DNA from 3 places in the Cupriavidus sp. F041 genome. Region 3 is predicted to be linked to each of the others. Evidence: predicted binding sites of a transcription regulator. Region 3 holds the regulator's gene; each other region holds the start of a gene.
What was found. The regulator sigma-54, encoded in region 3, starts transcription at its own class of promoters, with help from an activator protein. The targets are predictions, from matches to a motif close to TGGCANGNAANCTGCTTT.

Region 1: ACZY0R_RS26185 (PQQ-dependent methanol/ethanol family dehydrogenase) is a predicted target of sigma-54. The motif match lies at 5,414-5,431, and genes of this name have one in related genera.
Region 2: ACZY0R_RS06505 (ATP-NAD kinase family protein) is a predicted target of sigma-54. The motif match lies at 7,973-7,990, and genes of this name have one in related genera.

What each region holds. Positions count from the first base shown of each region.
Region 1 is NZ_JBVASY010000002.1:1,924,233-1,933,834, forward strand. It holds gene pqqB (pyrroloquinoline quinone biosynthesis protein PqqB) at 1-893, shown strand, start outside; gene pqqC (pyrroloquinoline-quinone synthase PqqC) at 890-1,582, shown strand; gene pqqD (pyrroloquinoline quinone biosynthesis peptide chaperone PqqD) at 1,579-1,851, shown strand; gene pqqE (pyrroloquinoline quinone biosynthesis protein PqqE) at 1,823-3,019, shown strand; gene ACZY0R_RS26180 (c-type cytochrome) at 3,173-3,457, opposite strand; gene ACZY0R_RS26185 (PQQ-dependent methanol/ethanol family dehydrogenase) at 3,610-5,352, opposite strand; gene ACZY0R_RS26190 (quinoprotein relay system zinc metallohydrolase 1) at 5,546-6,478, opposite strand; gene ACZY0R_RS26195 (quinoprotein dehydrogenase-associated SoxYZ-like carrier) at 6,475-7,239, opposite strand; gene ACZY0R_RS26200 (ABC transporter permease) at 7,236-8,060, opposite strand; gene ACZY0R_RS26205 (ABC transporter substrate-binding protein) at 8,080-9,261, opposite strand; gene ACZY0R_RS26210 (PQQ-dependent catabolism-associated beta-propeller protein) at 9,254-9,602, opposite strand, start outside.
Region 2 is NZ_JBVASY010000001.1:1,425,545-1,435,146, reverse strand. It holds gene ACZY0R_RS06540 (YbaN family protein) at 1-40, shown strand, start outside; gene ACZY0R_RS06535 (TetR/AcrR family transcriptional regulator) at 58-744, opposite strand; gene ACZY0R_RS06530 (LLM class flavin-dependent oxidoreductase) at 827-1,843, shown strand; gene ACZY0R_RS06525 (methyl-accepting chemotaxis protein) at 1,956-3,527, opposite strand; gene ACZY0R_RS06520 (aldo/keto reductase) at 3,811-4,776, shown strand; gene ACZY0R_RS06515 (haloacid dehalogenase type II) at 4,804-5,565, shown strand; gene ACZY0R_RS06510 (sigma-54-dependent Fis family transcriptional regulator) at 5,777-7,798, shown strand; gene ACZY0R_RS06505 (ATP-NAD kinase family protein) at 8,037-9,161, shown strand; gene ACZY0R_RS06500 (thiamine pyrophosphate-dependent dehydrogenase E1 component subunit alpha) at 9,173-9,602, shown strand, end outside.
Region 3 is NZ_JBVASY010000002.1:105,072-114,673, forward strand. It holds gene ACZY0R_RS17500 (PsiF family protein) at 1-172, opposite strand, end outside; gene hprK (HPr(Ser) kinase/phosphatase) at 347-1,318, opposite strand; gene ptsN (PTS IIA-like nitrogen regulatory protein PtsN) at 1,397-1,852, opposite strand; gene hpf (ribosome hibernation-promoting factor, HPF/YfiA family) at 2,234-2,584, opposite strand; gene ACZY0R_RS17520 (RNA polymerase factor sigma-54) at 2,634-4,109, opposite strand; gene lptB (LPS export ABC transporter ATP-binding protein) at 4,257-5,042, opposite strand; gene lptA (lipopolysaccharide transport periplasmic protein LptA) at 5,079-5,723, opposite strand; gene lptC (LPS export ABC transporter periplasmic protein LptC) at 5,913-6,536, opposite strand; gene ACZY0R_RS17540 (KpsF/GutQ family sugar-phosphate isomerase) at 6,552-7,535, opposite strand; gene ACZY0R_RS17545 (monovalent cation:proton antiporter family protein) at 7,686-9,602, shown strand, end outside.

The DNA of each region.
Region 1 (9,602 bases), 1.8 Mb from region 3:
CGGCCGCAGGCGGTGGCTTTCCCCAGTGGAACTGCAATTGCCGCAATTGCGATGGCGTACGCAACGGCACGCTGCGCGCCACGCCACGCACGCAGTCGTCGATCGCCTTGAGCGACGAGGGACAAGACTGGGTGCTGGTCAACGCCTCCCCCGACATCCTCGACCAGCTGCGCCACGCTCCGCCGCTGCAGCCGGCGCGCCAGCCGCGCGACACAGGCATTGCCGGGGTGGTGCTGATGGATGCGCAGATCGATCACGTCACCGGCCTCCTGATGTTGCGCGAGCACCGGCAGGCGCTGCCGGTCTACGCCACCGCGGCGGTGCTGCAGGATCTCGGCACGGCGTTCCCGCTGACACGCATGCTGTCGCACTACTGCGGCCTTGACACGCGCACGCTGGCCCTGGACGACGCGCCCTTCACGGTGCCGCCGCTCCATGGCGTGATGCTGACGCCGGTGCCGCTGGAGAGCAAGGCGCCGCCCTATTCCCCCAACCGCAACGCGCCGCAGCGTGGCGACAATATCGGGCTGCGCATCGTCGATGCCGCCACCGGCCGGCGCGCCTTCTATGCGCCCGGGCTGGGCCGCATTGAGCCGCACGTGCTCGACGAACTGCAGCGCGCCGACGTGGTGCTGGTGGACGGCACCTGCTGGCGCGACGACGAGATGCAGCAGCTTGGCTTCTCCGCCAAGACCGCGGCGGACATGGGGCACCTCGCCCTGTCCGGCCCGGGCGGCATGATCGAAACCCTCGACCGCCTGCCCGCGGCACGCAAGATCCTGATCCACATCAACAACACCAACCCGATCCTGGTGGACGACTCGCCGCAACGCGGCCTGCTGGCGGACCACGGCATCGAAGTAGCCTACGACGGCATGGAGATCACGCTATGACGCAAGCCACGGCATGGAGCGCCGCAGAATTCGAAGCACGCCTGCGCGCGAAAGAAACGGGCTATCACATCCACCACCCGTTCAACCTGCGCATGGCGGCCGGGCAATGCACGCCGGAACAGATCCGCGCCTGGGTGGCCAACCGTTTCTACTATCAGACCAGCATCCCGCTCAAGGACGCTGCAGTGCTCTCCAACTGCCCCGACCGCGCCACGCGCCGCGAATGGGTCGTGCGCATCCTGGACCATGACGGCACCGAGACCCAGGAAGGGGGCATCGAAGCCTGGCTGCGGCTGGGCCAGGCGGTGGGACTCGAGCGCGAGGCGCTGTGGTCGCACCGGCACGTGCTGCCCGGTGTGCGCTTCGCCGTCGACGCCTACGTGAATTTCGCGCGCCGCGCGCCCTGGCAGGAGGCCGTGTGCTCCTCGCTGACCGAGATGTTCGCCCCGGAGATCCACAAGGAGCGCCTGGCCGGCTGGCCCGGGCACTATCCGTGGATCGAAGCGCAAGGCCTGGATTATTTCCGCTCGCGCATTCCGCTTGCGCAGCGCGATGTCGACCACGGCCTGCGCGTGACGCTCGGCTACTTCCGCACGCCGGAGCAGCAGCAGCGCGCACTGGACATCCTGCAATTCAAGCTCGACATCCTGTGGTCGATGCTCGACGCCATCCAACTCGCCCACCCATGACCCCGACCGAAGCCGACCTGACCAAGCCCACGCTGCACCGGACCTTCCGCCTGCAGTGGGAAGACGCCCAGCAGAGCTGGATCCTGCTGTATCCGGAAGGCATGGTCACGCTCAACGACAGCGCCGCCGCCATCCTGCAGCGCTGCGACGGCAGCCACACCCTCGACATGCTGATCGACGACCTGCAGTCCGCCTTCGGCGTGCAGGGCATCGCACCGGAGGTACACGCCTTTGTCAAACATGCCATCGAACGCGGCTGGCTGGTCTGAGCCGCCGGCAGCCATAGCGCCGCCCGGGCCGCCGCTATGGCTGCTGGCGGAACTCACCTACCGCTGCCCGCTCCACTGCGCCTTCTGCTCCAACCCGGTGGACTATGCCCGGCACGACACCGAGCTCGACACCGCCCGGTGGCGCGACGTTTTCACGCAGGCGCGCGCGCTGGGCGCCGTGCAACTGGGCCTGTCGGGCGGCGAACCCCTGCTGCGCAAAGACCTGGAAGCACTGGTCGAACATGCCCACGGGCTCGGCTTCTACACCAACCTCATCACCTCCGGCATCGGCCTCACGGATGCCCGGCTGGCCGCCTTGCGCATTGCCGGGCTCGACCATATCCAGCTATCGTTCCAGGACTCCACGCGCGAACTCAACGATTTTCTCTCCAGCACCCGTACCTTCAACCTGAAGCAACGCGTGGCCCGCCTGATCAAGGCGCACGGTTATCCGATGGTGATGAACTGCGTGCTGCACCGGCACAACCTGCCTCATGTGGGCGCCATCATCGAGATGGCGCTGGAGATGGGCGCGGAGTACCTGGAACTGGCCAACACCCAGTACTACGGATGGGCCTGGGAGAACCGGCAGGCGCTGATGCCCACGCATGAGCAACTGCGCGAAGCCGAAGCGGTCGTGAAGGCATACCGCGCCCGCATCGGCAACCGGTGCAAGATCCTGTTCGTGGTGCCCGATTACTTCGAGCAACGGCCCAAGAAATGCATGAACGGGTGGGGCACGACCTTCCTTGGCGTGGCGCCCGACGGCGTCGCGCTGCCCTGCCATGCGGCCCGCATGCTGCCCGGGCTTGAGCTGCCGAACGTCACCACGCAATCGCTACGTGAGATATGGCGCGAGAGCGATGCCTTCCAGCGTTTTCGCGGCACGCACTGGCTGCCGGAGCCTTGCCGATCCTGCGATTCTCAGGCGGAAGACCATGGCGGTTGCCGTTGCCAGGCGTTCCTCCTGACCGGCGATGCCGCCGCCACGGATCCGGTTTGCGATCGGTCGGGAGACCATGGGAAGGTCGCGGAGATCGTGCTGCAGGGCAGGCTGGCCGAGGTGCAGGCGCGCGGACGGGAGAGCGGGATGGTCTTCCGCAGTGATGGGAATTCGCTCAGGCTAAGCAGCGAAGCTGGCTGTGCTGGTAGCGAAAAACGGGAGTAAGAAATAGAGAACAAAAAGAGCAAAGACGTTTCACGCCGTGCCTGGGCTGCCGGGCGGGCCGATGTGAAGCGTCTTTGCGAATCCTTCCTTCGTATCCGGTTTCTATCCGACCGTCAGGCCTGACACCGGTCTCTTTCAATGCTCATCCGGTGCTCATCCGATACTCAGCACCCACTCCGCCAGCCTCCTGGCATCCGCGTCACTGATACTCTCGTGCGACGGCATGGGAATCCGTCCCCAAACACCTTTTCCGCCCTCACGGATCTTTTTCGCCAGCCGCTCGGGCGCTTCCCCATCTCCCTTGTACTTGGCCGCTACCTCGGCAAAGCCCGGCCCTACCACCTTGGCATTCATACTGTGACAAGAAAAGCAGCCGCTCTTGTCTGCCAGCGCCTGCATATCCGGTGCCGCCTCGACCCGGGCGGCACACAGCACCATCGCCACGGTGGCCGTCAACGACAGGTATCCTTTCGCCTTCCGCATATCTACTTCCCAATGCTCTGATCATCGACCAGCCCTTGCGCGTGCCGGCTTCGATGTGCGACGCCGGCACGCACAGGGCAGCTTCACTACATGGTGTCCGGCAACGTTCAGCTCTTGTGCAGCTTGAACACCCACACCGATCCGCCCTGCTCCAGGAAATTCACGCGCTTGGCAACTTCCCCGCCCCACAGCGGCACCGCGCCGCCCCAGCCCGACACCACCGCCACATACTGCTCGCCGCCCTCCTCCCAGGTCACCGGAGGCGCCACCACGCCGCTGCCCGTCTGGAACTTCCACAGTTCCTTGCCGGTCTTGGCGTCCGCGGCCTTCAGGTAGCCCTCCGGCGTGCCCCAGAACACCAGCCCGCCGGCAGTGGTCATCACCCCGCCCCACAGCGGCGCGTAGTTCTTGACCTCCCACTCGATCTTGCCGGTCTTGGGATTGATCGCGCGCAGCGAGCCGATGTAGTCCTCGTTGAGCGGATGGATGGTGAAGCCGGCGCCGAGGAAGGCGGCGCCCTTCTTGTAGCCCACGGGTTCGTTCCAGATATCCATGCCCCATTCATTGGCCGGTACATAGAACAGGCCGGTCTGCGGGCTGTAGGCCATCGGCTGCTGGTTCTTGCCGCCGAGGAAGCCCGGCGCGGCGAACACGGACTGGCCCTTCTTCGGATCGCTGCCCGCGGCCGGGTCGCCCGGCCGGCTTTCCGCGATCATGTTGGGGCGCCCGGTCTTGAGGTCGATGCTGCTGGCCCAGGTGATCTTCTTGACGAAGGGGAAGGCGTTCACCAGCTTGCCGTTGGTGGCGTCATTGACGTAGAAGAAGCCGTTGCGGTCGGCCTTGCCGCCCAGGCGCTTCCCATCCTGGTCGAAGGTCACGAACTCGTTGACGCCGTCGAAATCCCAGCCATCGTTCGGCGTGTTCTGGTAATGCCAGACGATCTTGCCGGTGGTCGGGTCGAGCGCCACGGTCGAGGCCGAATACAGGTTGTCGCCCATGCGCATATGGCTGTTCCACGGCCCCGGGTTGCCGGTACCGAAGTAGGCCAGGCCGGTCTTCGGGTCATAGGTGCCGCCCAGCCAGGTGGCCGCGCCGCCGGTCTTCCAGGTCTCGCCGGGCCAGCTGGCGTTCTGGGTACCGGTCACACCGTCTTCGGTCTTGTTGCCGTCCTTGTCGTACTTGTAGCCCATATGGCCTTCCACCACCGGCCTGGACCAGACCAGTTGCCCGGTCTTCGCGTCGCGTGCCTCGACCCGTCCCACCACGCCGAACTCGCCGCCGGAGACGCCGGTCAGCACCATGCCTTTGACGATCAGGGGGGCTGCCGTGTAGGAATAGCCGGCGGCATAGTCCTCGATCTTGTCCTTCCACACCACCTTGCCGGTCTTCTGGTCCAGCGCCACCAGTTGCGCGTCGAGCGTGCCAAAGATCACCAGGTTGTCGTACAGGGCCGCGCCACGGTTGACCACGTCGCAGCAGGGCATGATGCCTTCGGGCAGGCGATGCTCATATTTCCAGAGCTTGCTGCCGGTCTTCAGATCGAGCGCGTAGATGCGCGAGTACGAGGCCGTCACGAACATCTTGCCGTCATGAATCAACGGCTGCGCTTCCTGTCCGCGCTGCTTTTCGCCGCCGAACGAGAACGACCAGGCCGGCACCAGCTGGCTGACGTTCCTGGTGTTGATGCGGTTCAGCGTGGAAAAGCGCTGGCCTTGCGGGCCCATCCCCCACGACAGCACGTCGCCCGGCGACTTCGCGTCGTTCTCGATCATGGCATCGGTCACCGCGGCCTGCGCCGCCAGGCTCGCGGCAGTCGCCGCGAGCACCATCATCACGCGTAACGTCCTCATTGTCTGCTCCTCTCTCTTGTTGTCGATCTTCACCAGTGCGCCACGCACACCAGACTGACTCTTGGCAATTCCCATGCCAATGGAAAACACCCGCTTCCGGCCCCGCGGCGGCCTGTGGATGCCCGGATGGCGTACCAGCGCGGAACACTCCGTTGCCGTTGTTGCGGAATTGAACAGCACACCTGTCCGGGACTCAGCGTCTCAACGCGGCATCCTCATACGCCGGGTAGAGGTGCGTCACATTGCGCAAGTACTCCGCCGGCATGGCGCCCCAGCGCGCGTAAGCGTCCGGCACCGGCATGGCGAGCACCTCGGCCAGGTCGCGGCCCTGGGATGCCGCCTGGGTCATGCGGGCGTCCAGCCACTGCAGGTAGCCGCGTGTCTGCGCGATGGAGTCCGCGCTGCCGAGCGCCGGTCCGTGGCTGGGGATCAGCAGCCGCGCGCCGCTGTCGCGCACCAGCGCCTGCAAATGGTCCAGGCTGGCCAGCCAGCGCTTGAGATCCGCGTGCGGTGTGGTCGGCACGCGCTCGCGAAACGCCACGCCGCCTGCGAAGACCACGCCGGCGCCGCGGTCCACTATCACGAGGTCGTCGGCGGTGTGGCCGTCCATCCGGATCAGGTCGAAGGTGTGCCGGCCGATCGTGCGCCGGCCTGGGGTCAACACATGGCGCGGCGGCGCCGGTTCGGTGTCGCGCATCCAGTTGCCGCACAGGCGGTAGAGGTTGTCGGCATAAGCAGGTCCTTCGCGCCGGGCGCCGTCGATGGTGCCGGCCAGCGCGCTGCCGCCCACGTCCGCATAGGCCTGGTTGCCGAAAAAGTAGTCCGGATGCAGGTTGAGATTGAGCACCAGCCGTACCGGCGCGGCCGTGACCGAAGCAATGGCACGGCGCTGCTGCTCGCCGTACTGGCGCGACGGCCCGGTATTGATCACTACCACGCCGTCACCCGTATCGATAAAGGCGGTGTTGATGATGTTGCAGCCGTTGTCCGGCGCGAAATCCGCATTGGCCCCTTCCAGCAGCCACACGTCGGCGGCGACCTGGCGTGGCGCCAGGCGATAGTCCCCTGCCTGCGCCAGCGCCGCCTGCGCTGCCAGCCATAGCAGGATCCCGAGCGCGCGCTTCATGGCGTCACCTGCGCCGCGAACCGGTTGCCGTTGTTATCGCGCCCGCTCACCGTCATGCCGCGCTCCATGGCCTCGCGCAGGTCGAAGGAGAAGATCGGGTTCTCGGCAACCGGTTCGTACAGCGTCAGGCGCAGCATCGCTTCCCGGGTGGCGTCGAGCAGGCTCAGCGACTCCACATGGAAGGCCGGGATACCGGCCACCAGCCCGGTGTCCATCGGGTGCATCACGCGTAGCCGCACCCGGCCACCGTTGCCGCCGAAGCCGGGAAACACGCGCGATTCGACTCGGTTCAGCGTGGTGCTCCACGAACCGTCGCGGCGCGTAGCGCCCGGCACCGTGCATCCGCCGCCGCTGGCATCCACCATCACCCCGCCCACGTGCCACACCCCGTCCCGCGTGCGGGCCGCCACGCGCACCGGCGAGGCCTGCTCCAGCTTGAAGCGGAACGACAGGGAGGGGCGCACCCTGAGCGGCTCGAACTCCAGCACCTTGCGGATCGGGTTGCGGTCCACCGCCACCACGATACGATCCACCTCGCCGAGCGCCGACGCATCAAAAGCAATCGGCACCCGCATCGGATCTTCGGCAAAAGCCGGCCCGGTGACCTTGACGCGGCTGTCGAACACGTACGGCGCCTGCCGCAGCGCTTCCTTGTGCACCAGCGGCCATTGCGGCGACTGCAACGGATCGCGGCTGTCCAAGGCCCACGCGCCCGTTGCGGCCAACGCCAGGCAAGCTGCCAGCGGCACGGCATGTCTCATGCCGGACCCCCGGCCTGGCGCACGCGGCGAGCCATCCCGCGCTGAGGGTCGTAGCCGAGCAGCGCCAAAGCGAAGAACACGGCCGTGCAACCGGCCACCACCGCGAGACTGACTGGCGCGGCCTGCCCGTACAAGGCGAAGCGGATCGCTTCCACGGCATGGGTAAAGGGATTGAAGCGCGCGAGCTGGTAGACCACCGTGGCGCCGGACTCCTCCAGCTTCCAGAGCGGATAGAGCGCCGAGCTGATGAAGAACATCGGGAAGATCACGAAATTCATGGTGCCGGCGAAGTTCTCCAGTTGCCGCACATGCACCGACAACAGCAAGCCCAACGCCCCAAGCATCAGCGCGGCCAGCACCATCACCGCCAGCGCCCCGGGGAGGCATGCAGGCGCGAACGTCACGTCGAAGGCCATGGCGACAAGCAGGAAGGCGACCATCTGCAGCAAGGAAAGCAAGGTGCCGGCGGCCAGCTTGCAGGCGAGCAGCCAGGCCCTGGGCAGCGGCGCGGTCAGCAGCAGGCGCATCACGCCCATCTCGCGGTCGTACACCATCGCCAGCGAGGACTGCATGCCGTTGAACAGCGCGATCATGGCGAGCAGGCCGGGCGTGACAAAGACCTTGTATTCGACATAGGTGTCATAGGGCGGCACGATGGCGACGCCGAGCGCGTTCTGGAAGCCGGCTGCGAATACCAGCAGCCACAGCAGCGGCCTCGCCAGCGACGAGCACAGCCGCCCGGGCTGCCGGAAAAACTTGTGCAGTTCGCGCCCGGACACCGCGCGCAAGGCGCGCCAGGCATGGATCAGGGTGGTAGTCATGGCCTGGGCGTCGCCCCCTCTATTTGCCTGGACGGCACGCGGTGTCGGCCGCATCGGCGCCCAGCGTGTCGAGATTGTTCTTCGGATGCAGCACGCCCTCCACTGGCGCCACGCCGACCACGCCGTCGGGATGCGCCAGCAGGACCGGCTGGCGCAACTGGCGGTCCCAGCGCCGGAAGGACAGCGGCGGCCCCTTGAAGCCATCCACCACCACCGCCTCGGAGACCAGCGCCTCGGCCTGCCCGGCAAAGCCGCCCTTGGGCTGCCGCGCCACGCTTTCGGCGATCGCCTTCACAGCCACCCACGCGGCCCAGTCGTAGCCGGTCATGGGACGGCCTGCCGCCTTGATGAAACGCCGGTTCAGCTGCGGCCCGCCGTTGCGCTCCCAGGCCCAGTGCCAGGCCTGGCCGGTCAGTCCGCTGGCACCTACCACCGGGCGGGGCAGCTGGGTGGCATAGGGCACGCCGCGCGCGAACTCGCCGTCGGCATCGGCGACCACCACCACGTCGTAGTCCACGCCGGCAGTCAGCAGGCCGAGATTGCCCAGCTCGCGCTCCCGCGGATCGTTTGACAGCTTGAACGCGCGCTGCGCCGACCAGGCAATGCCGAAGCGGCGGGCAGCCTGCGTGAGCACGGCGCGCTGCGCCGCGTCTTCCGGCGACGGCCCGCTCAGCAACAGCGCACGGCGCCACTTGCGCAGCGCCAGGTATTGCATCAGCGCGTCCGCCTGCATGCGCCGGCTGGGCAGCGCGTGGAGCAGGTGCGGCGCGCAGCCGGCGCCGCGCAGTTCGTCGTCATCGGCGGAAACGTTGAACAGCAGCGCTTCGCCCGGCTTGACCGCAAGCGCCGCCAGCCTGACCGCCGGAGCCGGCAGGTCCAGCAGGATAAAGCGCGTGCCCTGGCGCGCCAGCGCGGCTACCATCGGCCCCACCTCGGCCTCGCCGCCGGCTTCCTGCGCATCGAGCCGCAGGACCTGCCCGGCGGCTTCCAGCGCAAAGCGCGATTCCGCCACTGCCACGCGCGCGCCGTCCACGGGACGGCCTTGCGGCTGGCCGGGATAGCGTTGCTCCATCCGCCTGGGTGCATAGCGTGCATCCCCGGCCATGGAAACCACGGCCACCCTTACTTCAGCCGCGTGCGCGGTGGCCGCCAGCAACGCGAACACGGCCAGCCAGCGCAGCCCGGTCGCCGGACTAATCATCGATCGCCACCGAATGCGGCACCCTGCCGGCCTTGAGCGTGGTCACGGCCTTGTTGCTTGCGGTGTCGACCACGCTGACGTCGTCCGACAGCCCGTTGGCCACATAGAGCAAGGCGTTGTCGCGCGTCAGCGCCAGGCCCCAGGCGCGGCGGCCCACCAGCACGTAGTCCAGCACCCGGCGCGAAGCCACATCGACCACGGCCACGCGATTGGCGCGGCCCAGCCCGATATAGGCGCGCTTGCCGTCGCTGCTGGCGGTCAGCCCGACCGGGGTCACGTCCTCCGCACGGAAGCCCTTTGGCGTGAAGGCGATGGTCTGCACCACTTCCAGCGTATCGGTG
Region 2 (9,602 bases), on a different contig from region 3:
GCTGGCGTGGTTGTGGCGCCGGCCGGAGCCGGCGGCCTGATGCGCTGATCCGGGGCGCTACGTGGTTTGTGCTTCGCGCGGCTTTGCGGTCTTCGCGGCTTTCGCGGCTTTCGGCGCCTTGGCCGGGCCTGCCGGCCATGCCAGCATCGCGGTGGCCGCAACCGCCTCCAGCGCGGCGCGCGACGCGCCGTCGCGCGCCTGCATCGACATCCCCTGCATCACCGTGTTGTAGAACTTGGCCAGCGCGGCAGTATCGGTGCCGGCCGGCAGTTCGCCGCGCGCGATGCCGTGCTGGATGCAGGCCTGCAGGGCCAGCTCCTTTTCCCTGCGGCGTTCGCGCAGGGTGTCTTCGATGTAGGCGCAGTCGGCCGAGCAGCTGGTGCCGCTCATCAGGAAGCAGCCGGCCGGGTTGCCCTTGGCGCTGAACAGCGCGGCGGCGCCGCTCAGCAGCCCCTGCACGGCTTCGCGCGCGCCGCCCGCGGCTTGCAGCGGCGCATACAGCAGGGCGCCGTGCGTGTCCGCATAACGGTCCACCGCCTCGTAGAACAACTGCTCCTTGCTGCCGAAGGCGGCGTACAGGCTGGGCGCGGTGATCGCCATCGCCCCGGTGAGGGCGGCGATCGATGTGGAGCCATAGCCATAGCGCCAGAACAGCGACAGGGCCTGGCCCAGCGCCTCGTCGCGATCGAATTGCCTGGGCCGCCCGCGGCCCGCACCGGAAACACTCTTTTTCATAGTGGTCATTATATTTTTCCGTTGCCAGCGGCGCCAGTGGTGATTAACATAGTGATCGTTCAATAAATTGCCACGCCGGCAGGCGTTCGCCATGATTCCCTACTCCCTGCTTGACCTGTCGCCCATCGTGGAAGGCGGCGACGCCGGCCAGGCCATGCGCAATTCGCTCGCGCTCGCCCAGCACGCCGAGCACCTGGGCTACCGCCGCTTCTGGCTGGCGGAGCATCACAATATGCCGGGCATCGCCAGTGCTGCCACGGCGGTGCTGATCGGCTATGTGGCCAACGGCACTTCCACCATCCGCGTGGGTTCGGGCGGCATCATGCTGCCCAATCATTCGCCGCTGGTGGTGGCCGAGCAGTTCGGCACGCTGGCATCGCTGTTCCCCGGCCGCATCGACCTTGGCCTGGGCCGCGCGCCCGGCACCGACCAGTCCACCGCCCGGGCGCTGCGCCGCAGCGCCACGCAGGACACGGCCGATGCTTTCCCGCAGGACGTGGAAGAGCTGCAGGCGTACTTCGACGATCCGCGCCCCGGCCAGCGCCTGCGCGCGGTGCCCGGCGCGGGCCTGAAGGTGCCGCTGTGGCTGCTTGGCTCGAGCCTGTTCAGCGCGCAGCTATCGGCGGCGATGGGCCTGCCTTTTGCCTTTGCTTCGCACTTCGCGCCGGGCTTCATGCGCCAGGCGGTCGATCTGTATCGCCAGACTTTCCAGCCATCGGCGCAGTTGTCCAAGCCGCATGTGATGCTGGGACTCAATGTGTTCGCGGCGGATTCGGACGCGCAGGCGCGGCGGCTGTTCACGTCGCTGCAGCAGCAGTTCCTGGCGCTGGTGCGCGGCAGCCCGGGCCCGATCCGGCCTCCGGTGGACAATATCGAATTGCTGTGGACGGAGACCGAGGCCACGCATATCCGGCGCTCGCTGGCGTGCTCGGTGGTGGGGGATCCGGAGGGTGTGCGCAATGGCTTGCGCAACTTTATCGAGGAGTTCAGGCCGGATGAATTGATGCTGACGGCGCAGATCCATGACCATGAGGCGCGTCTGCGCTCGTTCGAGATCGCGGCGCAGGCCATGCGGGCGGTGGAGCCAGTGGCGAAGATCGTGCTCTGAACGGAGCTGTCCGCATGTGAAAAAGCCCGCTGCAGCCCGCTGCCGATATGGCGCGGGCTTTTTTTCTCCCGGAGTGGAGAGGCGGCACGATCAGGTTTGCGGTCTGTTGCCCTCAGGCCGCCAGCCTGAACGACGCCACCGAACGCATCATCGACTGCGCCTGTTCCGCCAGCGCGCCTACCGCGGCTGCGGCCTGTTCCACCAGCGCCGCGTTTTGCTGCGTCACCGTGTCCATCTGGTTGACCGCCTGGCCGACCTGCTCGATGCCGGCGCTTTGTTCGTTCGATGCGGCGCTGATCTCGCCCATGATGTCGGTCACGCGCTTGACGGCGCCGACGATGTCTTCCATGGTCTGGCCGGCCTTGGCGACCAGCGCGGAGCCGTTATCCACCTGGGCCACGGAGTTGTCGATCAGGCCCTTGATCTCCTTGGCGGCGGTGGCCGAGCGCTGGGCCAGGCTGCGCACCTCGCTCGCCACCACGGCAAAGCCGCGGCCTTGCTCGCCGGCGCGTGCCGCTTCCACGGCGGCGTTCAGCGCCAGGATGTTGGTCTGGAAGGCGATGCCTTCGATCACGCCGATGATGTCGACGATCTGGCGCGAGGCGCCGTTGATCTCGCCCATGGTGGTCACCACCTGGTTGACCACCTGGCCGCCGCGCTGGGCGATATCCGAGGCGTTGACCGCCAGCGAGGCGGCCTGGCGCGCATTGTCCGCGTTCTGGCGCACAATGCCGGTCAGTTCTTCCATGCTCGACGCGGTTTGCTCCAGGGCCGAGGCTTGTTGCTCGGTGCGTTGCGACAGGTCGGTATTGCCCGCGGAAATCTGCTGCGTGGCCGAGGCGATCGAATCCGCCGCGCCGCGGATCTCGCCCAGCGTGCCGGACAGGCGCTGCTGCATGCCCTGCATGGCCGCGAGCAGGCTGTCCTTGTCGCCGGCGCGGATCTGCACCGGCACGGTGAAGTCGCCCGCGGCAATGCGCGTGACCACTTCGGTCGCGTAGGCCGGCTCGCCGCCCAGGCTCTTGCGCACCGTGCGCATGATGGCCAGCATGAATGCCGACACCAGCGCGCCGATCAGCAGGGTGCTGATGGCCGCCGATACCAGGCTGTCGCGGAAGGTGCCTTCGATGTCCTTGAGGAACACGCCGGTCGCCACATGCCAGTCCCAGGCCGGCACGTAGCGCACATAGGTCAGCTTGCGCGCGGGCGTTTCGGTGCCCGGGAGGCGGCCGCGATAGGTGACGAAGCTGTCGTCGGGGCTGGCGCCGGCGCGCGCGCCCGCCTTGCCCGCATCGACGATGCTCTGGTAGACCAGCTTGCCGTCGGGGTCCTTGAAGTCGCCCACGATCTTGCCTTCCGTATCCGGCAGGCCGGGGTTGAGCACCACCTGTGGCTTGGAGTTGAGCAGGAACAGGTAGCCCTTGTCGCCGAAGCGCATCACGCGCAGCGTGTCCTTGGCCGCTGCCTGCGCGGCCTCAAGGCTCATGGTGCCGTTGGCGGCGCGGTCCACGTAGAGCTTGATGATGCCTTCGGCGGTGGCCACCAGGGACTGCAGGCTCTCGCGGCGTTCGGCCATCATGGTGGCGCGGGTGTGCACGGCGCCCCAGGTGCCCAGCGCTAGCAGGGCCAGCCACATCGCCACCAGCGCGGCCCAGAGTTTGGTGTTCAACGAGATTCGATTCATGATCATGCTTACCGGGAACGGGCAGCCGTTCGCGCCGGCGGCGCGGCATCGGCCTGACCTTGGTGTTGACAGAGCGGCACAGCGGGGACGATTCCGCTCGCTGCGCGGAGCCTGGCCACAGCCGGTTAACGACCTATCGCCGGTGGGACTTGAATGGCCGATTGAAAAGTGCCTCAAGAGATTCTCGATTCCGGGCCGGCAGGCATTTCGATCCCTGCCTACAATGTGCCTTTCGCCGCGCCCGGATCACGGGCGGTCCGACGCAACCCGCGGAGCAATACGCATGACCTCAAGCATCACCAAGCGCAAGCTGGGCAGGTCCGGGCTGGAAGTCTCACCCCTGGCATTCGGTGGCAATGTCTTCGGCTGGAGCGCCGACGAAGCCACTTCTTTCAAGTTGCTCGATGCCTTTGTCGGCGCCGGGCTCAACTTCATCGACACGGCCGACGTGTACTCCCGCTGGGTGCCCGGCAACCAGGGCGGCGAGTCCGAGGCCATCCTCGGCAAGTGGTTCAAGCGCAGCGGCAAGCGCGCCGGCGTGGTGCTGGCCACCAAGGTCGGCATGGATATGGGCGAGGGCCGCAAGGGCCTGTCGCGCGCCTCCTATATAGAACGCGCCGTCGATGCCTCGCTGCAGCGGCTGCAGACCGACTACATCGATCTGTACCAGTCGCATACCGATGACCAGGACACGCCGCTGGAAGAAACGCTGGACGCCTACGACCGCCTGATCAAGGCCGGCAAGGTGCGCGCCATCGGCGCTTCCAACTACAGCGCCGCGCGCCTGGCCGAAGCGCTGGAAACCAGCCGCCGCCTTGGCCTGCCGCGCTACGAGAGCCTGCAACCGCACTACAACCTCTATACGCGCAGCGAGTACGAGAGCGAACTGGAACCGCTGGTGTTGCGCGAAGGCCTGGGCGTGTTCAACTATTACGCGCTTGCCAGCGGTTTCCTGAGCGGCAAATACCGCTCCGAGGCCGACCTGGACAAGAGCGGCGCGCGCGGCCAGCGCGTCAAGGCCTACCTCGATGCCCGCGGCCTGCGTATCCTGGCGGCGCTGGACGAGGTAGCAGCGCGCACCGCCACCAACCCGACGCAAGTGGCGCTGGCCTGGCAGATCGCGCGCCCCAGCATTACCGCGCCGATCGCCAGCGCGACTTCGCTGGCGCAACTGGACGACCTGATCGCCGCCACGCGCCTGCAACTTAGCGCCGGCGATATCGCGCAGCTCGATCAGGCCAGCGCGTGAGCGCGGCTACCCTGGAGGAGATACGGGATGCATGAAAACAGGAAGCGCCACGCCAGTTGCGCCGAAGGCGCGGCGCCGGACCTGAGCGCGGTCAAGGCGCTGGTGTTCGACGTATTCGGCACGGTGGTGGACTGGCGCACCAGCGTGATCGCGGATCTGACCGCCTTCGGGCAGAAGAAGGGCATCGACGCCGACTGGACCGCCTTCACCGACGCGTGGCGCGCGGGCTATGTGCCCGGCATGGATCGCGTGCGCAAGGGCGAGCGGCCCTGGGCCAATATCGACGTGCTGCATCGCGAGCGGCTCGACGCGCTGCTCGACCAGTTCGGCATCGAAGACCTGAGCGAAGCGGAGAAGGATTACCTCAACCGCGCCTGGCACCGGCTCTCCGGCTGGCCCGATGCCGTGCCCGGGCTGACGCGGCTGAAGCAGCGCTACATCATCTCCACCTTCTCCAACGGCAGCGTGTCCTGCCTGGTCGATACGGCCAGGTATGCAGGCCTGCCGTGGGACGCCGTGTTCAGCGCGGACATCGTGCGCCACTACAAACCGGAGGCGGAGATCTATCAGGGCGTGATTGCCTTCTTCGACCTGCAGCCGCACGAGGTGATGCTGGTGGCGGCGCACAACAACGACCTGCGGCATGGCCGCTCGCACGGCATGCGCACTGCCTATGTCAACCGGCCCACGGAGTACGGGCCGAACCAGTCGAAGGATCGTGCGGCCGAGTCGGACTGGGATGTGGTCGTGGACAGCCTGACGGCGCTGGCGGACCGGCTTTGCGGCTGAGTTTGCGTAACAAGCGGCTGGTCCGCAGCGGAGTGCCGCAAGCGCTCGCCGGTGCACTTCGGATGAAGGGGTTTGCCCAAGCCACTCCCTGTCGGATACATTAGGACTCCCGGCCGCCCACGCCGCAACTGCGGCGCACAGAGGCAAGCCAGAGCCGGGGGTTGGCTCCCGCCAGGACGGCGGCGCGCCAGGAGACGACAAGGAGACGACGATGGACCTGCGGCAACGCGAGCACATCGACACGGTAGTCCAGCTCACCACCCGCGCCGGCGCGCCGATGCTGCGCGCGCCCGAAACCATCATCCAGAATTCGTGGCGGCGCTGCGTGCACCAGTACGGCCTGGACCCGGCGCGCATGCAGCAGGCCTGCATCCTGCCGCAGACCCGGCTGCGCGAGCACCAGCAGCGTATCGACGATTTCGCGCGGATCGCGCGCCACGGCCTGCAGACGCTGTATAGCCAGGTGGCCGGCATGGGCTACGTGGTGCTGCTGACCGATGCGCAGGGCGTGACGGTGGATTACCTGGGCGACGCCAACGCCGATGCCTCCTTGCGCCACGCCGGGCTGTACCTGGGCGCGCAATGGAGCGAGGCCGGCGCCGGCACCTGCGCGGTGGGCACTGCGCTGGCCACCGGCCAGGCCCTGACCGTGCACCAGGCCGACCATTTCGATGCCACGCATATCCCGCTGACCTGCACCGCGGCGCCCCTGTTCGATTCGCACGGCAGCCTCTGCGCCATCCTCGACATCTCCGCGCTGACCTCGCCGCAGGCCAAGGACAGCCAGGGACTGGCGCTGCAGATGGTGCGCATCTACGCCACCCGCATCGAGAACGCCAGCTTCGTGCGCAGCCACCGGGAGGACTGGATCCTCAAGCTCAATGCCGCGCCGGAATTCGTCGACGTCAATCCGGAATACCTGCTGGCGCTTGACGCCGGCGGCCGCATCGTCGGCCACAACCGCCGCGCCCAGCAGATGCTGGAGGCCGAGCTGGGCGTGCGGCCAGGCGGCGCGCCGGTGCTGGGCATGCCGTTCGAATCGCTGTTCGAAGCGCGGCTCGATGAGCTGGGCCGCTTCGTGCATTCGCGCCCGAGCGAGCAGCGCGCGCTGGCGCTGGCCCACAGCGGCGGGCGGCTGTACCTGAGCGTGATGCCGCCGGCCTTGCGCTGGCAGCGCGCCCGCGACACCGCCGAGCGGACCAAGCCGCTGCAGGCGCCGCTGGCCGCCCTGTGCGGAGGCGATGCGGCACTGCAGCAGCAGTTGCTGCGTGCCGCCAGGCTGGTCGACTCGCCCATCAACCTGCTGATCAACGGCGAGACTGGCAGTGGCAAGGAATATTTCGCCAAGGCCTTGCATCAGTCCAGTTCGCGCCGCCACGGGCCTTTCGTGGCGGTGAATTGCGCGGCGATTCCGGAGTCCCTGATCGAGAGCGAGCTGTTTGGCCACCTGCCCAACAGCTTCTCCGGCGCCGGCTCCCGCCCCAAGCGTGGGCTGATCCAGGAGGCCGACGGCGGCACACTGTTTCTGGACGAGATCGGCGACATGCCGCGCGAGCTGCAGTCGCGCCTGCTGCGCGTGCTGGCCGAAGGCGAGGTGCTGGCGATCGGCGCGTCGCGCCCGGTGCCGGTCAACTTGCGCGTGATCTCCGCTACCCATCATCCGCTGGACCAACTGGTCAGCAGCGGCCGCTTCCGCGAGGACCTGTACTACCGGCTCAACGGCGCGCGGCTGATGCTGCCGCCGCTGCGCGAGCGTACGGACCTGGACTGGATGATCAACAAGATGCTCGGCGGCGCCGAGCAACAGGCCGCCGTGAGCCTGTCGCCCGCGGCGCGCGCGCGGCTGCAGGCGCATCGCTGGCCCGGCAACCTGCGCGAGTTGCGCAACGCGCTCGAGTACGCGCGCGCCGTCTGCAATGACGGCCATATCGAGGCGGAGGACCTGCCCGATGGCCTTGGCGAGATGCCGGTGCAGCAAGATCTGCTGCCGGTATTTCCCGGCGCGGCGCCCGCAGGCGCGGCAGCCGAAGCCGCCCCGGCCTTGCCGGCGCCCGGTTTCGACCCCCACCTGCTGCCGCCGGAAGGGATGCTGCTGATGCAATACCTGCGCGCGGCGGGCTGGAACCTGAGCGCGGTGGCACGCCAGATCGGCGTAAGCCGGATGACGCTGTACCGCCGCATGGCGCGCTACGGCATCGAGTCGCCCAACCAGCGCGACGCGGGACACCACTGAGGCGGGCGGCGCGGCGTGCCATCGCCGCCCGCTACACCTGTTCACCACCTGTACAACTGATGCTGTGACACCTGTCACGCCGCAGCCCGCGTACACCCCGCAACGCCCCCGTACGGCCCTGTTTTCCTCGGGGTAATCCCGTGCTTCTTGCCGCCGGAACCCGCTTTCGCGGGGTGGCACGCCCATTGCGATATGCCTGTCGGAACCTGGAAAAAAACCAGGGCGACAGGAGACATGCATGGGTGAGCAAGCGCTGGCCGCACGGCCGCTGGTCGGCATCATCGCCAATCCGATTTCCGCGCGCGATATCCGCCGCGTGATCGCCAACGCCAATACGCTGCAACTGGCCGATCGCGTCAATATCGTGCTGCGCCTGCTGGCCGCGCTGTCGGCTTGCGGGGTCGGCCGCGTGCTGATGATGCCGGACCGCGAAGGCATGCGCGTGCTGCTGGCGCGCCACCTGTCGCGCCGCCAGGGTCCGGACGCCGCGCTGCCGGAGGTGGAATACCTCGACATGCCCGTCACCGCGCGCGTCGACGACACCTTCCTGGCCGCACGCATGATGCGCGAGGCCGGCGTGGCCGCCATCATCGTGCTCGGCGGCGACGGCACCCACCGCGCGGTGGTGCGCGAATGCGGCACCGTGCCGATCGCCGGTCTCTCCACCGGCACCAACAACGCCTACCCCGAAATGCGCGAGCCCACCATCACGGGGCTGGCCACCGGCCTGTTCGCCAGCGGCCGCATTCCCGCCGCGCATGCGCTTGCCGGCAATAAGCGGCTGGACATTGCGATTGCCGGCGCGGGAGAGGTGCGGCACGACATCGCGCTGGTCGACGCCGTGATTTCGCACGAGCACTTCATCGGCGCGCGCGCCTTGTGGAAGACCGAGACGCTGGGCGCGGTCTTCGTGTCCTTTGCCGATCCGCAGGCAATCGGCCTGTCCGCCATCGGCGGCTTGCTTGAGCCGGTGGGCCGGCACGAGCCCGGCGGCCTGGCGATCGAACTCGCCGCGCCCGGCGAGGGCCGCTTCGAGCTGCGCGCGCCGATTGCGCCGGGCCTGCTGCGCGCCGTGCCCATCGCGGGCTGGGAGCGCCTGACCGACGGCGTGCCGCACCGCGTGCGCCAGCGCGCCGGCATCGTCGCGCTCGATGGCGAACGCGAACTGGTGTTCGGCCCGCAGGACACCATCACCGTGACGCTGCGCGAGCGCGCCTTCCTGAGCATCGACGTAGCCGCCTGCATGCGCTACGCCGCCGCGGCGGGGCTGATGCGCAGCGGGCGCGCGCCACCGCAGCCGCAGCAGCAACATCCTCCACCCCAGCCATTGACCGAGTTTTTTACCGCCACCACAAAACCTTGAAGGAGACAGACATGACAGCCAACTCATCCGGCGCCACCGGGAACACGCTGCCCCTCGACAAGCAGGAACTGCTCGCCGTCTATCGCAGGATGCGCACCATCCGCGATTTCGAAGAACGCCTGCACGTGGACTTCGGGCGCGGCGACATCCCCGGGTTCGTCCACCTCTACGCCGGCGAGGAAGCCGCCGGGGTCGGCATCCTGCACCACCTGGGCGACGGCGACCGCATCGCCAGCACGCACCGGGGCCACGGCCACTGCATCGCCAAGGGCGTGGATCCGGTCGCGATGATGAAGGAGATCTACGGGCGCAAGGGCGGCTCCTGCAACGGCAAGGGCGGCTCCATGCATATCGCCGATCTGTCCAAGGGCATGATGGGCGCCAACGGCATCCTGGGCGCGGGCGCGCCGCTGATCTGCGGCGCCGCGCTGGCAGCCAAGT
Region 3 (9,602 bases):
CATTTGTCGCCGCGGGCGCCGCCGGTGCTGCCGGTTTTGCGGAAGTTGCGGGTGCCGCGGGCGTTGCGGTTGCTGCGGGCGTTGCGGTTGCTGCGGCCGGTGCATTCTGGGCGAAGGCGCCGGTGGCGAAAAGCGGGGCTACCAGCACGCACATCGCGATCATTTTCTTCATGCTTGCTCTCCTGGCTGTGGAAAACTTCATGGCTGCTGGCCATGTCGGCACGGCAACTCGGGCTGGGTTCAATGCCCATTACTGCACAAAACGGCCTGTGCCCCAAACGCGTTGACGAGGGAAGAGCGGACGGATGTAATCAATTGAAAACAGCTCAGGCGCGGCGCTGGCTGCCTAGAGTAGCCGGCCCTGGCCTCGCGACGCCACATCGGCTTGCATTGCGGCGCGCTGGCGGTCCATGAAATCGCGCAGCGTGTCGATGCCGCGCAGGCGCAGGATGGTGTTGCGGACGGCGGCCTCGACCAGCACGGCGAGATTTCGGCCGGCCGCCACCTGGATCTTGACCATGTGGATGGGCAGGCCGAGCACATCCAGATACTGGGAATCAAGCGGCAGGCGTTCGAATTCGCCGTCGTTGCGGCGCACCAGTTGCACCACCAGTTTCAGCTTCATCTTCCGGCGCACCGCGGTCTCGCCAAAGATCGTCTTGATGTCGAGCAGGCCCAGGCCGCGCACTTCAAGCAGGTTTTGCAGCAGGGGCGGGCAGCGGCCTTCAATGAAATCGGGCCCGAGCCGGACAAAATCCACGGCATCGTCCGCCACCAGCCCATGTCCGCGTGAAATCAGCTCCAGGCCGAGTTCACTCTTGCCCAGGCCGGATTCACCCATCACCAGCACGCCCATGCCGAGGATGTCGAGGAATACGCCGTGCATGGTCACGCGCGGCGCGGAAATGCGCGACAGGTAGAGGCGCAGGTGATCGATCACCGCCGCCGAGGACACCGGCGTGGTGAACAAGGGCGTGGAGGAACGCGTGCAGCGCAGTTCCAGGTCGGGCGGCGGCTCCATGCCGTCGGCAATCACCAGGAAGGGCGGTTCCAGCAGGATCAGCTCACCCATCTGGCGCTTGCGCATCTCGTCGTCGAGACGCTGGTAATAAGTGATCTCGGGTTTGCCCAGGACCTGGATCCGGTTCGGGTGGATCAGGTTCAAGTGGCCGACGAGATCCGCCGCGGAAGTGGCTTCACGTGCGAACTCGACATCGAACGCCCGGTCGGCGCCCTCCAGGCCGGCTACCCAGGAGAGTTTGATATCGGCTGCGTTGTCGTCGAAGATCGACTGCGAGGTGACGCCAGTGAGTTCCATGCGGGTGCTTTCAGGAGCAAGCTTTCAGACAGCGGGGACAATTGCCCTGCTCGCCTGCGTAAAGATCGCCGAGGCCGGTCAGGGGTGCCATTGCGTCAGCAACTGGTGCACGTCATCGGGGGTGGGCAGGGTAGCCAGTCCTTCGCGCATCTCGCGGTCGGACAGCAGTTGGGCGATCTCCGAGAGAATCTCCAGATGCTGCTGGGTGGCCTGTTCGGGTACCAGCAGGAAGATCAGCAGCGCTACCGGCTTGCCGTCGGGAGATTCGAAGGGGATCGGCTCGGCCAGGCGCATGAAGGCAGCCAGTGGCTGCTTCAGTCCCTTGATGCGGCCATGCGGAATGGCAACCCCGGCGCCAAGACCAGTGGACCCCAGCGATTCGCGGGCGAACAGGTTGTCGGTCACGGTAGCGCGCGCCACGCCATGGTTGTTCTCGAAGAGGAGCCCGGCCTGTTCGAACACGCGCTTCTTGCTGGTGACGCTGACGTCGAGGTTGATGTTGCCGGGTGGCAGCAATTTAGCCAAACGATTCATGTGGAATGCGCAGGGTTTTCTAGTAAGCAGGCCCGGGGCCGGGAGGCGTCGCGCCGGGCAAAAAAGAAGAAAAAACCAAGGTCCGAAGTTTCACCGGGTGTCCCCCTGCCGGTGTCGGGCGTCTGGCCATTATAGAGCAGGCCCGCCCCCGCCTTGTGCATTGCAATACCCGATGCGCGGAAGCGGTGCCGCGTGCACGGAAAAATCGTTGAGGCTAAGAACTATGTATTGCACAGCATACACCGGTCCATATGCCTTGCGGAATCCCCCGCGTGGTCCCGGGCGAGCGCCAGGAACGAAAAAGCCGCGCTATGGGCGCGGCTTGATTCCGGTTTCAAGGGAGTGACACCGGCGGCCCGGTCTGTGGGCCACCAGGCACGGTCATTGCTGCATCTGCGATGCGGCCATCTGATACTTGACCGCTTCGCGGTCGTGGCTTTGCACGCGATCCTTATGGCGAATCACCTGCCGGTCGAGCTTGTCGACGAGCGCGTCGATAGCGGCATACAGGTCTTCATGATGCGCTTCGACAAAGATGTCCTTGCCCTTGAGATGTAGATTGATTTCCGCGTACTGCCGCCGGTCCTTTTCTTTTGTATTGTCGACAGAGAGCAGCACACTTACGCCAATGACTTGATCAAAATGCCTGACGATACGCTCCAGTTTCGTTTCCACGTACTCACGCAGCGGGGGCGTGATGTCCAAGTGGTGTCCACTGATCTTGAAGTTCATAGCGTTTCTCCTTCTGAAAGAGTTGCACCAGGCAGGCGATGCAACTCGGCTACAAAGTCTTACGGAGAGTAACTGCCGGAATCTTGAGCGCCTCGCGGTATTTGGCAACGGTACGCCGTGCCACTACGAAGCCTTGCTCGCCGAGCAATTCGGCAATCCGGCTGTCGGACAAGGGATTCCTGGCGTCTTCGGCTCCTATCAGTTGCTTGATCAACGCACGAATTGCCGTTGACGAGGCCGCGCCGCCGGTTTCTGTGGAAACGTGACTGCCGAAGAAATACTTCAGCTCGAAAGTCCCCATCGGCGTTGCCATGTATTTATTGGTAGTCACCCGAGAGATGGTGGACTCGTGTAAACCCAGTGTATCGGCAATCTCCCGCAAAACCAAGGGGCGCATCGCAATTTCACCGTGGGTGAAGAAGTTCTTTTGACGTTCGACAATTGCTTGTGCAACGCGCAATATCGTGTCGAACCTTTGCTGGATATTCTTGATCAACCAGCGTGCCTCCTGCAGTTTTTGCTGCAGTCCCGCGGCACCCGCATCGCCTTTTGCACCGCGCAATATCTGTGCGTACATGTCGTTGATACGTAGCCGCGGCATCACATCCGGATTGAGCTGCGCAATCCAGCCGCCATTCAGTTTTCGGACAAAAACATCGGGCACGACGAAGTCGGCTTCGGGACGGCTGTACGCATGGCCTGGATAAGGCGCCAGCGAGCGGATCAGTTCATGCGCCGACTTCAGTTCCGGCTCATCCACCTGCAACGCTTTTTTCAGGCGCGTGTAGTCGCGCACCGCGAGCAGTTCCAGGTGATTGGTGACAATGGTCAGCGCCAGGTCGCGCTGCGGATGCTTGAGGCGGCGCAATTGCAGCGCCAGGCATTCGGCCGCATTGCGTGCGCCGACACCAGGCGGATCGAAGCTTTGCAGCAGGGTAAGGACGGCCTGGATCTCGTCGACCTCGAATTCGAGTTCCTCCGGCAGTTCGCTGCAGATTTCCTCGAGCGAGGCGCTCAGGTAGCCGTCGTCGTCCAGCGACTCGACCAGGAAGATGGCCAGCCCCTTGTCGCGCAACGAAATTTTCAGCGGCGCGAGCTGTTCCATCAGATGTTCGCGCAGCGTGGGTTCGGCGTCGCGCAACTGCATCGGGGTCTTTTCGTCGTCGTCGCCTTGCGGGCGGCGGGCGAAGTCGTCGAGGCTCCAGTCGTTGCCGTAGTCCTCGTTGCTGTCGGAATAGCTGTCTTCGGCCTCGGGCGCGCCGTCGGGGCGGTTCTCGCTGGTGCCCTGGCCGTCGGCGGGCGCCGGCGCGGGAGCGCTCTGCATGTTGACCGAGCCGTCGGCCGCAACGCGCAACGGGCTGTCGAGCCAGTCGTTCTCGCGTTCGAGCAAAGGGTTCTCGGTCAGCGCCTGTTCCACTTCCTGCTGCAGTTCGAGCGTGGACAGTTGCAGCAGCCGGATCGACTGCTGGAGTTGCGGCGTAAGCGCGAGATGCTGCGAGAGGCGGAGCTGTAGCGACGGTTTCATGCGACCTATTTTATGCCCAACTTCCGTGCCGGTGGAACGGAAATTGCTATCGCTGATGACGCCGTGATCGTTGCAGGGTAAAAGGCGACACCGGGGCCACCTTGGGCACAAGGTCGCCGCAGCTGCCGCTTGCTGCCGTGCGCCGCGTTACATGCGGAAATTCTCGCCCAGGTAGACCTTGCGCACCGACTCGTTGGCGATGATGTCTTCAGGCCGGCCCGAGGCCAGCACAGCGCCTTCGCTGATGATGTAGGCGTGATCGCAGATGCCCAGCGTCTCGCGCACGTTGTGGTCGGTGATCAGCACGCCGATATTGCGCGCCTTGAGGAAGCTGACGATGCGCTGGATCTCGCCCACCGCGATCGGGTCGACGCCGGCGAAGGGCTCGTCGAGCAGGATGAAGCGGGGCGCCGAGGCCAGGGCGCGGGCGATTTCCACGCGGCGGCGTTCGCCGCCTGACAGTGAAAGCGCCGGATTGTCGCGCAGGTGGGCAATCTGGAGGTCATCGAGCAGCGTGTCCAGCCGGCGCTCGAGTTCGGCCTTGCCAAGTGGCTTGCCGTCCTGGATCTGCAATTCCAGCACCGCGCGGATGTTCTCCTGCACATTCAGCTTGCGGAACACCGAAGCTTCCTGCGGGAGGTAGGACAGGCCCATGCGTGCTCGTTCGTGAATGGCCAGGCCGCTGATGTGCTTGTCGTCGAGCACGATGTCGCCCTCGTCCAGCGCCACCAGTCCCACGATCATGTAGAAGGAGGTGGTCTTGCCCGCGCCGTTGGGCCCCAGCAGTCCGACCACCTCGCCGCTCTTTACGTCGAGGGACACATCCTTGACCACTGTGCGCGAGCCGTAGCGCTTTTTCAGGTGGCGCACGACCAGCGTGCTGCTGTCCTTCAGGGTGGCGGGCTGGGAGGGTGCGGTTTGGGTAACGGTCATGAAGGGTGAATCCGTGGATCGGGCGACGCGGCGGCGTCAGGGATTGACGGGGGCGGGCGCAGGCTTGAGCGGCAGCGGGGCGCCGGCGGCGCCGCTGGCGGGTTGCTCCTGGCGCGGCGACAACACGGCGCGCACGCGACCGGACGGGCTGCCCGCCGTCGCGTTCTCCGCGCCGCCGCTGGCGGTGTAGAACTCGTTGCGGCTGTCGTAGGTGATCACTGCGCCGCGGATCTCGTCGACCAGCTTGGCGCCGGCCAGCCGCGCCATGCGTGCGCGGCTGATCAGCTTGGACAACTCCTGCTTGCCGTCATACTCAATGCGGTCGCCCCAGCCGTCGATGTATTCGTCGACGTTGTCGCGTTTCTGGCGGATATAAGCCTGCTTGCCGCCCTTGGACGTAGCCACGGCGTACTGGTAGCCCTCGGGATCGGTGCGCACTTCGGCCGCGTCGGATTTCAGCACCATGGTGCCCTTGGTCAGCACCACGTTGCCAGTCAGCACATAAACCTGCTTGACGTCGTCATAGCTGGCGTTGTCGGCTTCCAGCACCAGCGGTTTCTCGCGGTCGGCTTTCTCCGCGCTGGCGGGCGCGGCCAGCGTGAGGCCGAGGACGGCTGCCAGCGTCAGCAAAGCGGCCGTGCTGCGGCGGCGACAGGACGATGTCGTCAGGAATGAATTCATGTTGGCGTGATGGCGGTTGGCGCGGACGGCTGTGGCCCGCGGGCGGCTTCGTTTCCTGGCGGCTGTTTCCGGGCAAAGCGGGCAGGGCTGCGCGGGCGGCACCCGCCTGGGTACCGTTTGCGCCCGCTCGCCTGGCCAGCACTGCTTCGCTTCATCTGGCAACAGCCTCTCGGGTCTTTGTTATCTGGGCTACTTCGCGGGACTCGCCGGCGGACCCGTAATAATGGTGCCGCGTACGTTACCCAGCAATTGTACTTCGCGGGTGACATTGTTGAAGATCAGCCCGTTTGCCGTCATCACCGACGGGCCGCGGGTCAGCTTGACGGCTTTATCGGTCTTCACGATGTCATCATTGATCAGCACCTGGAAGTACTCCGAGGCGGCTGTCATCCGGGGATCCTTGGCCGGGTCCGGCCCTTGGGCGCGCACGATAAAGGCATTGCCGAACAGGTCGATCACCGAGCCTTCCGCGTTCATCGTGCCGCGATCGGAGTGGCCCGTGACGGGCGGCCGGTCGATTTCGTATGCCCGCATGGCCGGACGCGTCACTTCGTAGGTCTGGTCATCCTCGAAGTGGATCATCTTGTCGCCGGTGAACCGCATCTTGGTGTTGCCGTCCTCGGCCAGTTCGGTGGCGGAGAAGCGGATCATGTAGTAATCGGGCTCATGCTTCTTGCCCACCGGCCCGGTGGCGGCTTCTTTCGGGGAATTGACCTGCACCAGCCAGAAAGTGCTGCCCGCCACTAGCGCCATCAACAGCAGCGGCAAGGCGCGCATTCCTAGCCGGCTCAGGGAGGACAGGATATCCCGCATAGTTTGTGCGTGCCCTCAGATGACCTTGGCGCGGGTCAGGTCGTGGATGTGCAGGGCACCGACCAGGCGCTGGTCGGCATCGACCACCAGCATCTGGTTGATGCGGTTCGCCTCCATGACCTGCACGGCTTCCACCGCCAGCTGGTCCGGCCCCACCGTATGCGGCGAGCGGTGCATCACCTCGCTGATGGGCACGGTCTTCCAGTCGCGAGGGGTTTCCAGCAGGCGGCGCAGGTCGCCGTCGGTGAAGACGCCGATCAGGCGGTCGTCCGGATCCACCACCGCAGTCATGGCCATGCCCTTGCGGGTGATTTCCATCAGGGCCTGCGCCAGCGGCGTGCTTTCGCGTACCTTGGGCACCGCGTTGCCGCTGCGCATGACGTCGCGCACATGGGTCAGCAGCTTGCGCCCGAGCGCGCCGCCCGGATGCGAGCGGGCAAAGTCTTCCTCGCCGAAGCCGCGCGCGTCCAGCACCGCCACCGCTAGCGCATCGCCCATCGCCAGCGCGGCGGTGGTGCTGGCGGTGGGGGCCAGGTTAAGCGGGCAGGCCTCTTTCTCCACTCCGGCGTTGAGGTGGGCGTCGGCCAGCTTGGCCAGCGTGGAGGCGGGGTTGCCGGTCACGGAGATCAGCTTGGCGCCGATGCGCTTGACGATTGGCACGATCGACAGCAGTTCGGCGGTCTCTCCGGAATTGGAAAAGGCAATCAGCACATCGTCGCGCGTGACCATGCCCAGGTCGCCATGGCTGGCCTCGGCCGGGTGCACGAAAAAGGCCGGCGTGCCGGTCGATGCCAGCGTGGCCGCGACCTTGCGGCCGATGTGTCCCGACTTGCCGATGCCCGACACGACGACGCGTCCGCTGCAATTCAGAGTGAGTTGCACGGCCTGCGCAAATTCGCCGTCCAGGCGGCCCGCGAGGGCGGCGACGGCATCGGCTTCGATCTGGAGGGTCTCGCGAGCGAGCCGAAGTGCTCGATCCGCATTGAAATTAGCTATCATGGCGACGAAGTATACCAACGAATGCGATGGCGCTTGGGCTGTTCCTGGGATCGGGCGGCCGGGGCGGCTGCCGTGCTTGCCGCAATCCGCCGGCAGGGCCGCCCGAGCCGGGTTGTCCTGGCCCGGTGGTGGCGTACCCTGATCCTTCCGATGCACTCTCCGCTGGACCTGACCCTTGTGCTGCTGGCCGCCGCCGTGTTCGGCGTGGTCGCCTTTCGCATGCTGCAATTGCCGCCGATGCTGGGGTACCTGGTCGTCGGCATCCTGATCGGGCCGCACGCGCTCGGCCTGGCCAGCGATACCGCGCAGACCAAATACCTGGCCGAGTTTGGCGTGGTCTTTTTGATGTTCTCGATCGGGCTGGAGTTCAGCCTGGGCAAGCTCAAAGCCATGAAACGGCAGGTATTCGGCCTGGGCGGCTCGCAGGTGGTGCTGTCGCTGCTGGTGGTGATACCGGCGAGCTGGGCGTTCAACTGGCTGTTTCCGCTGTCCTGGCAGGCTTCGGTGGCGCTGGGCGGCGCGCTGGCCATGTCGTCCACCGCGATCGTCTCCAAGATGCTGTCGGAGCGGCTGGAGCTGGAAAGCGAGCACGGGCGCAATATCATCAGCATCCTGCTGTTCCAGGACCTGGCGGTGGTGCCGCTGCTGATCGTGATTCCGGCGCTGTCGCGCGAACCCGGCGACATGGCGATGGCGCTCGGCCTGGCCACGGTCAAGATCGTGGCGGCCCTGAGCCTGATCTTTTTTGTCGGCAAGCGGGTCATGAGCCGCTGGTTCCATGTGGTGGCGGCGCGCCGGTCGCAGGAACTGTTCATGCTCAACCTGCTGCTGGTCACGCTGGGCATGGCGGCGCTGACCGAGCGGCTGGGCCTGTCGATGGCGCTGGGGGCCTTCATCGCCGGCATGCTGATCTCCGAGACGCCGTACCGCCATCAGGTGGAGGAGGACATCAAGCCCTTCCGCGATGTGCTGCTGGGGCTGTTCTTCGTCACCATCGGCATGTTGCTCAATATTCACGTGGTGCTGGATCACCTGTGGCTGGTGCTGGTGTTGCTGATCGTGCCGATCATCTTCAAGCTGCTGCTGATCGCCGGCCTGGCGCGCCTATTCGGCTCGCGCCAGGGGGTAGCGATCCGCACCGGCCTGGGGCTGGCGCAGGCTGGCGAGTTCGGTTTCGTGCTGCTTAACCAGATCGACGGCCTGAACCTAGTCGATCCGGTGCTGATCCAGGTCATCCTGGCCTCCATGCTGCTGTCGATGCTGGCGGCGCCGTTCCTGATCCAGTACAGCGACGCCATCGTGCTGCGCTTTGCCGCCAACGAATGGCTGATGCAGTCGCTCAATATGACGCGCATCGCGGCGCAGAGCCTGCAGACCGAAAAGCACGCCATCATCTGCGGCTTCGGCCGCAGCGGCCAGAACCTGGCGCATATGCTGGAGCGGGAGGGCATCACCTACGTGGCGCTCGACCTTGACCCGGATCGGGTGCGCGAGGCCGCCGCCGCGGGCGACACGGTGGTGTACGGCGACGCGGGCCGGCGCGAGGCGCTGATCGCGGCGGGCCTGCATCGGGCGGCTGCCTTGATCGTCACTTATAACAACACGCCCTCCGCCCTCAAGGTGCTGCACCACGTGCAGGAGCTGGAGCCGGCGCTCCCCGTCATCGTGCGTACCATGGACGACTCGGAGCTCGACATCTTGCAGAAGGCGGGCGCCACCGAGGTGGTGCCGGAAAGCATCGAGGGCAGCCTGATGCTGGCCTCGCACGCCCTGGTGCTGCTGGGTGTGCCGATGCGGCGGGTGGTGCGCGGCGTGCAGCAGGCGCGCGATGCGCGCTACAGCCTGCTGAGGGGCTACTTCCACGGACGCGACGACGAGGAGGATATGGTCGAGCGTGAGTCGGTGCGGCTGCAGTCGGTCTCGCTCGGCCCCGAGGCCACGGCGATAGGGCGGCGGCTGGGCGCGCTAGGGCTGGACCGCATCGGGGTGGAGGTGACGGCGGTGCGCCGACGCGGCATCCGCGCGTTCGATCCGCAGCCGGAAACCGTGCTGGAGCCGGGCGATATC